2 regions of the Bradyrhizobium sp. SZCCHNS3016 genome follow, and region 2 is predicted to be linked to the other one. Evidence: predicted binding sites of a transcription regulator. Region 2 holds the regulator's gene; the other holds the start of a gene.
What was found. The regulator PhoB, encoded in region 2, activates phosphate uptake and scavenging genes when phosphate is short. The targets are predictions, from matches to a motif close to TGTCATNNANCTGTCAT.
Positions count from the first base shown of each region.

Region 1: the regulator PhoB is predicted to act here: its motif matches at 2,461-2,477, upstream of phnF (phosphonate metabolism transcriptional regulator PhnF).

Region 1 is NZ_JAUETE010000001.1:737,588-744,697, forward strand. It holds gene QW881_RS03550 (ABC transporter ATP-binding protein) at 1-811, shown strand, start outside; gene QW881_RS03555 (phosphodiesterase) at 819-1,661, shown strand; gene phnF (phosphonate metabolism transcriptional regulator PhnF) at 1,698-2,423, opposite strand; gene phnG (phosphonate C-P lyase system protein PhnG) at 2,542-2,997, shown strand; gene phnH (phosphonate C-P lyase system protein PhnH) at 2,997-3,608, shown strand; gene QW881_RS03575 (carbon-phosphorus lyase complex subunit PhnI) at 3,612-4,715, shown strand; gene QW881_RS03580 (alpha-D-ribose 1-methylphosphonate 5-phosphate C-P-lyase PhnJ) at 4,712-5,596, shown strand; gene phnK (phosphonate C-P lyase system protein PhnK) at 5,589-6,383, shown strand; gene phnL (phosphonate C-P lyase system protein PhnL) at 6,403-7,101, shown strand.
Region 2 is NZ_JAUETE010000001.1:326,662-333,771, reverse strand. It holds gene QW881_RS01580 (nickel-dependent hydrogenase large subunit) at 1-533, opposite strand, end outside; gene QW881_RS01575 (HupU protein) at 530-1,546, opposite strand; gene QW881_RS01570 (HoxN/HupN/NixA family nickel/cobalt transporter) at 1,562-2,683, opposite strand; gene QW881_RS01565 (trypsin-like serine protease) at 2,859-4,175, opposite strand; gene phoB (phosphate regulon transcriptional regulator PhoB) at 4,323-5,030, opposite strand; gene phoU (phosphate signaling complex protein PhoU) at 5,047-5,763, opposite strand; gene pstB (phosphate ABC transporter ATP-binding protein PstB) at 5,794-6,615, opposite strand; gene pstA (phosphate ABC transporter permease PstA) at 6,612-7,110, opposite strand, start outside.

The DNA of each region.
Region 1 (7,110 bases), 410 kb from region 2:
CAATGTCGGCATGGTGTTTCAATCCTACGCGCTGTTCCCCAACATGACCGTCGCGGACAATATCGGCTACGGGCTCAAGATCCGCGGCGTGCCCAAGCCGGAGCGCGCCGCGCGGGTCGCGGAGCTAGTCACGCTGACCAACCTCGCCGGCCTCGAAGATCGGCGAATCGATCAGCTCTCGGGCGGCCAGCGCCAGCGCGTCGCGCTGGCGCGCGCGGTCGCGATACGGCCGAGCGTGCTGCTGCTCGATGAGCCGCTCACCGCGCTCGATGCGGCCTTGCGAGAGCGCCTGCGCGGTGAGCTCAACGGCTTGTTGCGCACGCTCGGCATCACGGCGATCTACGTCACGCATGACCAGGCTGAAGCCATGGAGCTCGGCGACCGCATCGTCGTGATGCGCAAGGGCGCCATCGCTCAGATCGGGACGCCGCGCGAGATCTATTTCTCGCCCGCCGATCGATTCGTCGCGGAGTTCGTCGGCGCGGCCAACATCATCGAGGCGCCGATCGACGGCGCCCAGCTCGTTCTGCCGGGAGGTCGGCAGCCGATCGCCGATCCCGGTCCATGTAACCTGGCGGTGGCGATGGTTCGGCCGGAAACGATCGGGATCGTCGATGCCGCGGCATCGAGTCTGACTGGCGTCGTCGACAGCGTCCGCTTTGTCGGCGACCGGCAGCGGATCATCGTCCGCGACGCCGCCTCAATTGCACTGACCGTGGACGCGCCGAATTCGATCAGGCTCGCTGCGGGAGAGCGGATCGGCCTGCGGATTGCACCGGACTCCATTCGGCTGTTGCCGGAGAAAGGCTGATCTGCTGATGACCAAGAGTCCCGTCACCATCGCACAGATTTCCGATCTGCACATCAAGGCGCCCGGCCGGCTCGCCTACCGCCGGGTCGATACGGCGCGCGCGCTGGCCCGTTGCATCACGGAGCTCAACCGGTTCGAGCCGAAGCTCGATCTGGTGGTGATCTCGGGCGATCTCGTCGATACGCCGTCGTCGGCCGAGTACGCTCATCTCAAGGATCTTCTCGCCGAGCTCGAAACTCCATTCGTCGCCGTGCCCGGCAATCACGATTCACGCGAGCTGATGCGCGCGGCGTTTCCGGATGCTCTGCATGGTCAACCCACCGGTCCGCTGAACCGGTGCGTGGAGTTGGCCGATCTCGATCTGCTTCTGCTCGATTCCAGCGTGCCCGGCCATCCGCATGGCGAGCTCGATGAAGCGAGTCTGCAATGGCTCGACGCCGCGCTGTCCGGATCAAGCGAAAGGCCGGCCCTGCTGTTTCTGCACCACCCGCCGTTCGCCACTGGCATCTGGCACATGGACCGGCAGAACCTGCGCAACGCCGACGATCTCGCGGCCATCCTCACGCGCCATCCGCGGGTGCAACTGATCGGATGCGGTCACGTTCATCGCGCGACGCTGACCCGGTTTGCCGGCATCCCCTGCACGATCTGCCCGGCGCCGAACCATGCCGTCGCGCTCGACCTGTCCCAGCTTCGCCCGCCATCCTTCCGGATCGAGCCGCCGGCCTTTCACCTTCATGCCTGGTTTCCAGGACCGGGATTTGGAACGGTCGTCACGCATCAGATGCCGATCGGAGATTTCGACGGGCCGCATCCGTTCTTCAATCAAGATGGCACGCTCATCGACTGAGCGCGCAAGGACGCGACAAAGCGATGGACGTCTGGTCTAGCTCTCGACCTCGAAGGTCACGCGCTCTGCGGCGAAGCGCGAGCGCTTGCTGACGAGCGGCGTCCCATCGGCATCGATGTCGGTGCTGTCGACCACCAGCACCGGACGGCCCAGCGCGAGGTCGAGCCGTGCGGCGTCGCTCGCATCGGCGATGGCTGCCGTGATCCTGGTCGCACCGCGGCGATAGTCGCGAATGCCGTAATGCGCGAGCAGCGCCGTCATCGAGCGGACCGACGCGAAGATGTGACCGGCCTCGGGAAATCGCTCGGACGACAGCCAGGACGTGCTGACGCAGATGGGGGTCTTGTCGGCAAGACGCAGTGCATCAATTCGGACCAGCGGAGCACCCGTCTTCAATCGCAGCTCGCGCGCGAGTTCGCGCGTCGCGGACTCTTCGGACGCTGCGATCAACTGCCCGCGCGGCTCACGCCCGCCGGCGCCCACGATCTCGGAGAACCTGGTTCGCGATCTCAGGGGATATGACAGACGAGGCGCTTCGACATAGGTGCCGCTGCCGCGCTCGGCGCGCACGAGACCGCGCTCTGCCAAGGTGGCGAGCGCGCGCCGTACCGTATGACGGTTGACGCGGTAGGTTTCGGCGATCTCGGTCTCGCCGGGCAGGCGCGCGCCGGCGGCGAAGCGGCCGTCGGCGATGTCGCGCTCGATGCCGTCGGCCACCCGCCGCCACAGCGCCACGCCCGAATCGGCGCCCAGCATGCTCATCGCGGCTCCCCGCTGTCCGGCCTCAAAATCACGTCCATGTCATAAAACAGTCATGGCGCTTCGGTACGAAGTTGTCTATTAACATAGACAACTTCGCGACGGCAAGATCGGGATGAAGATGGACGGCGAGACGGCGATGCAGGACCGGCGCAGGGCGGCGATGCGGGTATTGGCGCATGCCTCGCATGCGGACATCCGCGCCAGGCTCGATGGCCTCGCGCTGCCTGAGCATCGCGACCTGCGCCCGGCGGAGAATGGCCTCGTGATGCTGCGGGGCCGGATCGGCGGTGATGGAGCGCCGTTCAATGTCGGCGAGGCGACGGTGTCGCGCGCCGCGGTGCGGCTGGAGAGCGGCGAGGTCGGGTTCGGCTATGTGCTGGGACGCGACGCCGCCAAGGCGCGTTTGATGGCGCTGTGTGACGCGATGATCCAGTCATCAAGCCACACGCGATCGATCGAGACGCAGGTGGTTGCGCCGCTGCAGGCGCAGATGCGCACTTCGCGCGAGCGCCGCGCAGAGGAGGCTGCGGCCACGCGTGTCGATTTCTATACGATGGTGCGAGGAGAAGGCTGATGGCTGCTGCCGCTTCCGATCTGCAACACGGTTTCGCCGACAATGTTCTGTCCGCGCAATCGACCTTCCGTACCGTCATGGAGGCCATGGCGCGTCCGGGAAATGTGCGGCAGGTCGAGGTCAATGTCGGCCGGCCCTCGTCCTTGATGCCTGGTGCCGCCGCGATCGCGTTGACGCTGTTCGATCACGATACGCCGATCTGGCTCGATGCGCCGCTCGCCGGCACGCCCGAGGTCGGCGCCTGGCTCAAGTTTCACACCGGGGCGCCGATCGTCGCCGATGCCGCGCTCGCCAGTTTTGCGCTGGTCGCGGAGCCGCAAGCGCTGCCTTCTCCGAGCTCATTCGCGCTCGGCAGTGCTGAGTACCCCGATCGCTCGACGACGCTGATCCTGCAGGTGCCGAGCTTGTCCCGAGGGCCGGCGTTGAAGCTGCGCGGTCCGGGCATCGACGGGGCGACGTCGCTCTGTGCAACGGTCGCGCCCGTCGACCTGTTCGAGCGGCTGTCGATCAATGAGAAGCTGTTTCCGCGTGGTGTCGATGTGGTGCTGGTCGATGGCTCGTCCATCGTCGCCATCCCGCGAACGACCCGACTCGTTTCCGCAGGAGAGTGAGGCATGTATGTCGCCGTCAAGGGTGGCGAACGCGCCATCGAGAACGCGCACCGGCTGCTGGCGCACGAGCGCCGGGGTGATCGCGATGTGCCGGAGCTGTCACTGGCGCAGATCTCCGAGCAGTTGGGGCTTGCCGTCGATCGTGTGATGAGCGAGGGCTCGCTGTACGACCGCGAGCTCGCGGCGCTCGCAATCAAGCAGGCGCGCGGTGATCTGATCGAGGCGATCTTCCTGGTGCGCGCCTTCCGCGCGACCTTGCCGCGCTTCGGCGCAAGCGAGCCGGTCGACACCGGCGCGATGCGGGTGCAGCGGCGCGTCTCGTCGACCTTCAAGGACATTCCCGGCGGCCAGGTGCTCGGGCCGACCTTCGACTATACGCATCGGCTGCTCGATCCGCAGTTGGCGGCAGGCGGCGAGCCGGAGCCGCCGGTCCGTGCCGAGGCGCCGAATGCGCCGACGCCACGTGTCACCGACATTCTCGGCCAGGACGGGTTGATCGAGCCGTCGCCGCAAGCCGAGGTTGGCGCGCCGGTCGGCGATCTCACCCGCGATCCCCTAGGCTTTCCCGCCGATCGTGATCTGCGGTTGCAGAATCTCGCACGCGGTGACGAGGGGTTTCTGCTCGCGCTCGGCTACTCGACCCAGCGCGGCTATGGCCGCAACCATCCCTTTGCCGGCGAAATCCGCTTCGGCGAAGTCGAGGTCGAGTTCTTGGCCGAGGAGATCGGCTTTGCGGTGCCGCTCGGATCGGTCGAGCTGACCGAATGCCAGATGGTGAACCAGTTCAAGGGGTCGGCCACCGAGCCGCCGTGCTTCACGCGCGGCTATGGCCTCGCCTTCGGGCAGAGCGAGCGCAAGACCATGTCGATGGCCCTCGTCGACCGCGCCTTGCGGGCGCGCGAGCTCGGCGAGGACATGGTCGCGCCGGCGCAGGATGAGGAGTTCGTGATGTCGCACTCCGACAACGTGCAAGCGACCGGGTTCGTCGAGCATCTGAAGCTGCCGCATTATGTCGACTTCCAGTCCGAGCTCGGACTGCTGCGCAAGCTGCGCCAGGAGTTCGCTGAGGCCAATGCCGCTCCTGAATTGAAGGAAGCTGCGGAATGAACGCGCCGACGTACAACTTCGCTTATCTCGACGAGCAGACCAAGCGGATGATCCGCCGCGCGATCCTGAAGGCGATCGCGATTCCCGGCTATCAGGTGCCGTTCGCGAGCCGCGAGATGCCGATGCCCTATGGCTGGGGCACCGGCGGCGTGCAGGTCACCGCCGCCATTCTCGGTCCCGACGACGTGCTCAAGGTCATCGACCAGGGCTCGGACGATACGACAAATGCGATCTCGATTCGCAAGTTCTTCGCCAAGACCGCGGGCGTCGCGACCACGACATCGACGGAAGAGGCGAGCGTGATTCAGACCCGTCACCGAATTCCCGAGGCGCCGCTTCACGAGGGGCAGGTGCTGGTCTATCAGGTGCCGATCCCGGAGCCGCTGCGCTTTCTCGAGCCGCGCGAGACCGAGACCCGCCGCATGCACGCGCTCGCCGAATATGGCCTGATGCACGTCAAGCTCTATGAGGACATCGCACGCTTCGGTCACATCGCGACCTCCTACGCCTATCCGGTCAAGGTCAATGCGCGCTACGTGATGGACCCGTCGCCGACGCCGAAGTTTGACAATCCCAAGATGGACAATTGCCCTGCGCTGCAATTGTTCGGCGCGGGACGCGAGAAGCGAATCTACGCCATTCCACCCTATACGTCGGTCGTCTCGCTGGATTTCGAGGACCATCCGTTCACGCGCTACAAGTTCGACGCGCCCTGCGCGCTGTGCGGCGCGGAGGATTCCTATCTGGACGAGATCGTGACCGACGACAAGGGCAGCCGCATGTTCGTGTGTTCCGATACCGATTACTGCGAGGGCCGCCAGGCGTCCGGACATCGTGGCGCGCAGAGCGCCGCCCCGCACAAGGAGAGCGCCCATGGCTGAGATGATCAGAGCCTCCGATCAGCCGCTGCTCGTCGCCGAAGGGCTTGCAAAGAGCTATGGCCGGTTGGCGGCATGCCGCGATGTCTCCTTCGTGCTCTATCCCGGCGAGGTGCTCGCCATCGTCGGCGAGTCAGGCTCGGGCAAATCGACACTCTTGCAGATGTTGTCGGCGCAACTGGCGCCGACGGCTGGCCGCGTGTCCTATCGGATGCGTGACGGGGTGCTGCGCGATCTTGCCGGGCTCGGCGAGGCCGAACGCCGTTTTCTATTCCGCACCGATTGGGGCTATGTCCATCAGGACCCGGCGCAAGGCCTGCGCATGGCGGTTTCGGCGGGCGCCAATGTCGGCGAGCGGCTGATGGCGGTCGGCTGGAATAACTATGGCCGGATCAGGCAGACCGCCTCGTCATGGCTCGCGCGCGTGGAGATCGACGTCGCCCGTATCGACGATGCGCCGCGGACCTATTCCGGTGGCATGCGGCAGCGGCTGCAGATCGCGCGCAATCTCGTGACCGAGCCCAGGCTCGTGTTCATGGATGAGCCGACCGGAGGACTCGACGTGTCCGTGCAGGCGCGCCTGCTCGATCTGATGCGCAGCCTCGTCAACGAGCTTGGGCTCGCCGCCATCGTCGTGACCCACGATCTGGCCGTGGCGCGGTTGCTGTCTCATCGTGTGATGGTCATGAAGGAGGGGCGGGTGATCGAGACCGGCCTCACCGACCAGGTGCTCGACGATCCGCGCGAGCCTTACACGCAGCTCCTCGTATCCTCGATCCTGCCGCCATGATGCAATTGGGCCCAATGCGATGACCGTGATGATCGATGTCGAGAATGCAGAGAAGACCTTCACCATGCATCTGCAGGGCGGCATATCGCTGCCCGTGGTGCGCGGCGTGTCGTTCCAGGTCAAGGCCGGCGAATGCGTCGTGTTGTCGGGACCGTCGGGCGCTGGCAAGTCGTCGATCCTGAAGATGATCTTCGGCAATTACCGTTGCGATGGCGGCCGCATCGGCGTCCTGCACCAGGGCGAGATGACCAATCTCGCCGGCGCCGAGCCGCGCCTGGTCCTGAATGCGAGGCGGCAGACCATCGGCTATGTCAGCCAATTCCTGCGCGCGGTGCCGCGCGTCCCTGCACTCGATGTCGTTGCCGAACCGCTGCTCGCGGCCGGCTTGCCGCGCGACGATGCGCGGGTGCGGGCGGGTGGGCTGCTGCGACGGCTGAACATTCCCGAACGGCTGTGGTCGCTGCCGCCATCGACCTTCTCGGGCGGCGAGCAGCAGCGGGTCAACATCGCACGCGGCTTCATCTCCGAAGTTCCGGTGCTGTTGCTCGACGAGCCGACCGCGTCGCTCGATGCGGCGAACCGCGCGGTCGTGGTCGACCTGATCGCAGCGAAGAAGAAGGACGGAGTGGCGATGCTCGCGATCGTGCATGATGACGAGATCCGCGCGCAGATTGCGGATCGCATGGTCGACGTCATGACATTCGCTGTGGCGGCGTAAAGGGACAAA
Region 2 (7,110 bases):
TCGATCGCGCGCGTCGTCCCGCCTGGCTGGAAGGCGAGACTGTGCGGCCATTTGCCGGCGATCAGGCCCATGATCTCGAGCAGTCGCGCGCGCGCAGGCAGGGCATCGCGGGCAGCGTTGCCCTTAGTCGCCGCGAAACGTTCGGCCGCGGTCGAATGCCAAGTGTGCGAGGCATAAGCATCGCGGGCGAAGTCCGGCATGAAGAAGATGTAGAAATGCGTCAGATGATCCGCCGCGTTCTCGGCCGCGTGCGCGATGTTGCTCGCGAGGATGCCGTTTGGTGCTGCCGCAATGCCCATGGCCTGGCGCAACGCCGCGGCGGCCGCGATCGATTGCGACACGGAGCAGATGCCGCAGATGCGCGGCGCGATCACCAGGGCGTCGAGCGGCGGCCGGCCCTCAAGGATCTGCTCGAAGCCGCGATAGAGCGGCGCCGTCACCTCCGCCCGCGCGACGCGGCCGCTCTCGATATCGAGCCTGACCTCGAGATCGCCTTCGACACGATTGAACGGTCCGACCGTGATCCGCGTCATGGACGGCGCTTGTCGCCGGAACGGCCCGGCGGCACCACGACATGATCGGCCGTCGCATTGAGTCGGACGCGGCGCGGCGTGGCCGATTTCGACAGCGCTGCGAGCGCGACGAACCAGGCTTTCGGCATGTCGGTGGGAAGGCCGACGGGGATGCCGGCGAGCTTCGCCGTCTCCAGATAGTTCTGCGCGCTCTCGAAGCCCGGCGAGGTGCAGGCGATGCAGGCATAACCGCCCTTGGTGCAGGAGCCGCCGCCGTTCCACGAGCGCTGATTGCAGTCGCCGACCGCCTGCGTTGCGCGGCAGCCGAGATGCTCCATCAGGCAGCCGCGCTCTGACATCGCTTCCGCACTCGCCTTGAACTCGTAGAACTCGTTGCGCGAGCAGCCGTGATGAGCGAGGTGGTTGGCGATGAAGGTCGGACGGCCGACTGCGTCGAGACCGTCTGCCGTCAGATCGCCCGAGGTAAGCGCCAGCAGGCTCTCCATCATCCAGCCCGGATGCGGCGCACAGCCTGCGACGTTGATCACCGGCAGCCCGCGTTTCGAGCGGAAGGCCGCGCCAAGCGCGCCGCCGATATCGCTGCCCTCGAACTGCAGTCCGACCGCATCGGTCGGATTGATGCCAGCCGCGGGAATGCCGCCATAGGCGGCGCAGCTGCCGACGGCGACGACGTAGTCGGCCAGCGGCGCCAGATCGAGCAGCCAGTGATAGATCGAGCGGTTGGTGCCGGCGAGCATGTTGAAGCGGCCGGTCAGACCAGGTCCGCGCGCCACCGAGCCTTCGAGCACCAGCAGATCGAGCCGCTCGCGGCCGTCGCGGATCGCCTCCAACAGCTCCACCACCTCGTCTCCGGTCTGCTCGCTGACGGAGGGATGCCATACCAGATCGATGCCGGATTGGCGCAATTCGTCGAACCAGCCGGACGCGCCGCTTTCCAGGATCGACATCGTGCAGCCGCCGCAGCTCGCGCCCTGCAGCCACAGCATCCTGATCGTTCCCTCCGAGCCGACCATCATGAGGCCCCGCTCCTAGCCCGTCTCATGCGTTCCGCTTCGTATCGCTGGCGGGTTTAGCGCCCCCGCACGAACGCTGGCAAGCGCTTCGCCGGGCGTCGCCTCGGAACCGCGCTGGCTGCGACCGAGCAGCCTGGCGACCGCCCAGATCAGTCCGAACAGGCCGATCGCGACGAGCCCGAGATTGGTGACATCGTCGCCCAGCGCGGTGGCGACGTCAGCCCATCCCCCCGTCAGGCCAAGCCGCGGCGCCAACAGCGTGAACGCCTCGAAGCTGCCGATCACCAGCGCGATCGCAACGGATGCGCCGGTGATCACGAGGTTATAGCGCAGCTTGCGTGCGGGATCGGTCAGCGCCCAGCGATAGGCGCCGACCATCAGCATGCTGTCGGCGGTGTCGACAGTGGCCATCGCAGCCGCGAACAGCGCCGGGAATACCAGCACATGGGCGAGGCTCGCGCCGCGCGCAGCCTCGGTCGCCGACAGGCTGAGAAGCCCGATCTCGCTCGCGGTGTCGAAGCCGAGACCGAACAGGAAACCGAGCGGATACATGTGCCAGGCGCGTCCCACCAGGCGGAGCACGGGGCTCAGCAGGCGGATGAGGATGCCCCGTCCGGTGTTTCCGGCTGTTTCCATCTCGGACTGTGGCTGTGCCGTGCGGCGCCAGAGGTTCACGAACAGAATGAGGTTCGCCAACGCGATCAGCAGCAGGAAGCCGGCCGATACCGACGTGCCGATGACGCCGCCGATCGCCCTGATCGCGCTCTCTTCATCCAGGAGGTCGGCGCCGGCGATGAGGCTCACGACGATGGTGGCTATGACGACGACGCTGGAATGGCCGAGCGCAAAATAGAGGCCGGCGGCGCGCGGGGCGCTACCGTCCTGCACCAGCTTCCGCACGACGTTGTCGATCGCCGCGATGTGATCCGCATCGACCGCATGGCGCAGTCCGAGCAGCCAGGCCAGCATCGCGGTGCCGACGATGGCGGGCCGGTCGGCGTAGAGCGCGAACGCCCAGGCCCAGGCGAGCGCGTTGGCGGCGACCAGCCCGCCGACGAGCGCAACGTTGCGGCCGGGCTGCGACCGCCACCACAGCAGCCGCGCGGCCCGAGGATGATCAATTGGAACAATCGTCATACTCAGACTGTAGCAAGAGCCAGGCCAGTTCGGTAAGGCCCCGCTGCAGGCGAAAGCTGCAGGAAAACCTGGGTGGCGCTTCCCGGACCGCCCTCTCGCTTGGCAACCCGCTATCCAGTCACGCACAGAACATGACCAGCGGCGGGGACCTCGTCCCTCTCGCCCCCTCCTTCGCTCACCGCGCCGAGGCACTCTGTGCCGCGATCTCGCGCCGCACGACCGTCTCGAACTGGCTCGCGGGGGCGGCGAACATCAGCCGGGTCTCCTCGTGGAACGCCGAGAAGATGCCGACCACGGCCGGCTGTCCGCCGACTTCGGCGAGGATGGGGGAGCCGGAATAGCCGAAATTGGCGAGGCAATGCACCGTCAGCAGCATCCCGTCCTTGGTCATGCCGGCGCTGCAATTGCGCTGGCCGGTCGGCGAATAGCGCCGCTCCTGGCCATAGCCGATCTCGGAGATGGTTCCGGCCGATGTCGCAGCCTGCAATTCCTCGCGCGTCAGCGCCTTGACCGCGACCGGCTTCGACGGCAGCGCGTCCTTCAGCACGATCAACGCCCAATCGGCGGGCGAGCGGTCGAGCGACCACCTGTCGTGCTGGATCGGGACAAAGTCCGGCGCCACGATCAGCTTGTCGGCGACCGACGATGCCGCCGGCGTGCCCCGGTTCATGCCGGCCAGGAAGCGGACGTTGCCGGGGCTGACCTGCGCCACGCCGTTGAACACGCAATGCGCCGCGGTGAGCACGACGCGCGGCGCGACCAGCGTGCCGGTGCACCAGCCGCCGCTCGAGTATTGCGCGACGGTGACGACGCCGATCGACGACGCCGGCCAGGAGGTGGGATCGACGACCTCGCCGATGTGGCGATCGAGCCCGAGCAGTTGCTCCGGACGCGGAGTGGCAATGCCCGCATCCGCCGATTCCGGTTTCGGCTGCCAGGACGCAATGGCGCTCTGGGCCTGGACGCGCTGCGGCTCGGTCAACTTGACCCGCTGCACGTCGCGGCCGGCCGATCGCACGCCGTTGCGGCCGGCCATCACCAGCCAGGCATAACCCTGCACGACGTCCTGCTTCGCGCCACGGCCGTCGAGCAGCATCAGGCCGAGCATGTATTGCGACTGCGCAAAGCCCTGCGCCGCCGCGCGGCTGAACCAGCGACTGGCTTCGCCGTAGTTCGAGGCAACACCCTCGCCATTGACGTAGGCGATGCCGAGATAATGTTGCGCGACGGCGAGCCCCTGATCGGCGGCCTTGCGGTACCAGGCCAGCGCCTCGCTCGGATTACGCGGCACGCCCCAGCCGAACGCCTGCATGAAGCCGACGTCGAACTGCGCCCGCGCATCGCCCTTGGCGGCCAGCGGCAGCAGCCGTCGCATCGCCGCCGCATGCTGCCCGTTGCCTGCCGCCGCGACCGCGTCTTCGAGCTCGGCGGCCGGGGCGCCCGCCGCGCCGCCGAGCAGCACGGCAAGAGATATGATGATGGTCTTGATCAAGGGCGTCCGCTGGGACCGAAACATCGTGACGGGCCACGAAGCAGACACGATCAAGACGGCGGCGGCGTGGCGGAAAGCGGACCGCGATCTCCTCAATCGGGCCGCCTCGCGCCTCACACCTGCTTCGTGCTCACGCCGGATCGCCCCTTACACCTGCTCGCTCTTGGCGAAGCGGTCATCGAGCGCATAACCGGCGCCGCGCACCGTGCGGATCGGGTCCTGCTCGCGGCCGGGATTGAGCAGCTTGCGCAGGCGGCCGATATGGACGTCGACGGTGCGCTCGTCGATGTAGATGTCGCGGCCCCAGACGCTATCGAGCAGCTGTTCGCGGCTGAACACGCGGCCGGGGTGCTCGAGGAAGAATTCGAGCAGGCGGTATTCGGTCGGGCCGAGATCGATCGGCCGCCCCGAGCGCGCCACGCGGCGCTTCTCGCGGTCGAGCTCGATGTCGCCATAGGACAGCACGGTCGCCAGCCGCTCCGGGCTCGCCCGCCGCAGTAGGCCTTTCACGCGCGCCAGGAGCTCCGGCACCGAGAACGGCTTGACGATGTAGTCGTCGGCGCCAGTGGCGAGTCCGCGCACGCGCTCGCTCTCCTCGCCGCGCGCCGTCAGCATGATGATCGGCAGTTGCCGGGTCTCGGAGCGCGCGCGCAGGCGGCGGCACAGCTCGATGCCGGAGAGGCCCGGCAGCATCCAGTCGAGCACGACGAGATCCGGAACGCGCTCCTTGAGCCGCGTGTCGGCCTCGTCGCCGCGCGCCACGGTCTCGACCTCGTAGCCTTCGGCCTCGAGGTTGTAGCGCAGCAGCGTCGTCAGCGCCTCCTCGTCCTCCACCACCAGAATTCGGGCGCCCATGTCTGAACCGTCTCTCTTAGTTACCGGGAATCGTCGATGCGAAGCTCGTCATGTCGCCCTTCGGGCGCTTGTCCATGATCTGCTGGCCTTCGATCATATAGAACACCGTCTCGGCGATGTTGGTCGCGTGATCGCCGATCCGCTCGATGTTCTTGGCGCAGAACATCAGGTGGATGCAGAACGAGATGTTGCGCGGATCCTCCATCATGTAGGTCAGGAGCTCGCGGAACAGCGACGTGCAGATCGCGTCGACCTCCTCGTCGCCCTTCCACACCGTCATCGCCGCCGGCAGGTCATGCGCGGCATAGGCGTCCAGCACCGTCTTGACCTGCGACTGCACGAGATCGGTCATGTGCTCGAGGCCGCGGATCAGCTTCAGCGGATGGAAGTCGCTTTCCAGCGCGGCGACGCGCTTGCCGATGTTCTTGGCGAGGTCGCCGATGCGCTCCAGATCGGTCGCCACGCGCATCGCGCCGACGATCTCGCGCAGGTCGACCGCCATCGGCTGGCGACGGGCGATCGTGAGCACGGCGCGCTCCTCGATGATGCGCTGCAGCTTGTCGACCTCGGCGTCGGTGGCGACCACCTTCTGGCCGAGCGCGATGTCGCGCCGCACCAGCGCATCGACGGAATCGACGATCAGCCGCTCCGCGAGGCCGCCCATCTCCGATACCAGACGGGTGAGGTCCTGCAGATCGCTGTCGAACGCCTTGGCGGTATGTTCACTGGCCATGATGATCTCCTGAAGACAATGTCGTCGGCGTCAGCCGAACCGGCCGGTGATGTAATCCTGGGTCCGCCGATCACTCGGCGAGGTGAAGATCTTGCTGGTGTCGTCGAACTCGATCAGCTCGCCGAGATACATGAAGGCGGTCTTGTCGGAGACGCGCGCCGCCTGCTGCATGTTATGCGTCACGATGGCGATCGTATAGTTTTCGGCGAGCTCCTGGATCAGCTCCTCGACCTTGGCGGTCGAGATCGGATCGAGCGCCGAGCACGGCTCGTCGAACAAGATCACCTCCGGCCGGACCGCCACGGTGCGCGCGATGCACAGTCGCTGCTGCTGGCCGCCGGACAGCGACAGGCCCGAGGCGTTGAGCTTGTCCTTGACCTCGTTCCACAGCGCGCCGCCGCGCAGCGCCTTCTCGACCCGGTCGTCCATCTCCGACTTGGAGATCTTCTCATAGAGGCGGATGCCGAAGGCGATGTTCTCGTAGATCGTCATCGGGAACGGCGTCGGCTTCTGGAACACCATGCCGACCCGGGCGCGCAGCAGATTCAGATCGAGCTTGGGATCGAGGATGTTGGTGTTGTCGAGCATCAGCTGCCCGGTCGCGCGCTGGCCCGGATAGAGATCGTACATCCGGTTGAAGATGCGCAGCAGCGTGGACTTGCCGCAGCCGGACGGGCCGATGAACGCGGTGACGCGGTTGGTGCCCAGCGACAGGTTGATGTTCTTCAGCGCGTGATGGTCGCCGTAGTAGAAGTTGAGGTTGCGCGCAGTCACCTTGGCCGGCGCATCCGGAAGCGCCTTGCCGTGAAGAGCGTGATTGGGCTGACTGACGGAGACGGACAGTTCGGTCATTTGGTGTTCCTCTCGGCGCCGAGAATGCGTGCACCGATGTTCAGGGCGAGCACGGCCAGAGTGATGAGAAGGGCTCCGCTCCAGGCCAGTTGCTTCCAATAGGCATAAGGGCTCTGGACGAAATTGTTGATGGTGACGGGCAGGTTCGCCATCGTCTTGGAGAGGTTGAGGCTCCAGAACTGGTTCGACAGTGCGGTGAACAGCAGAGGCGCGGTCTCGCCGGCGACGCGGGCGGTGGCGAGCAGCACGCCGGTGATGAGGCCCGAGCGCGCCGCCCGATAGGCGATGCGGCGGATCACCAGCGAGCGCGGCAGGCCGAGCGCAGACGCCGCCTCGCGCAGCGGGTTGGGCACGAGCAGCAGCATGTCCTCGGTGGTGCGCAGCACCACCGGGATCACGATGACCGCCAATGCAAGGGAACCCGCGAGTGCCGAGAAGCCGCCCATCGGCACCACGACCGCACCATAGATGAACAGGCCGATGATGATCGAGGGC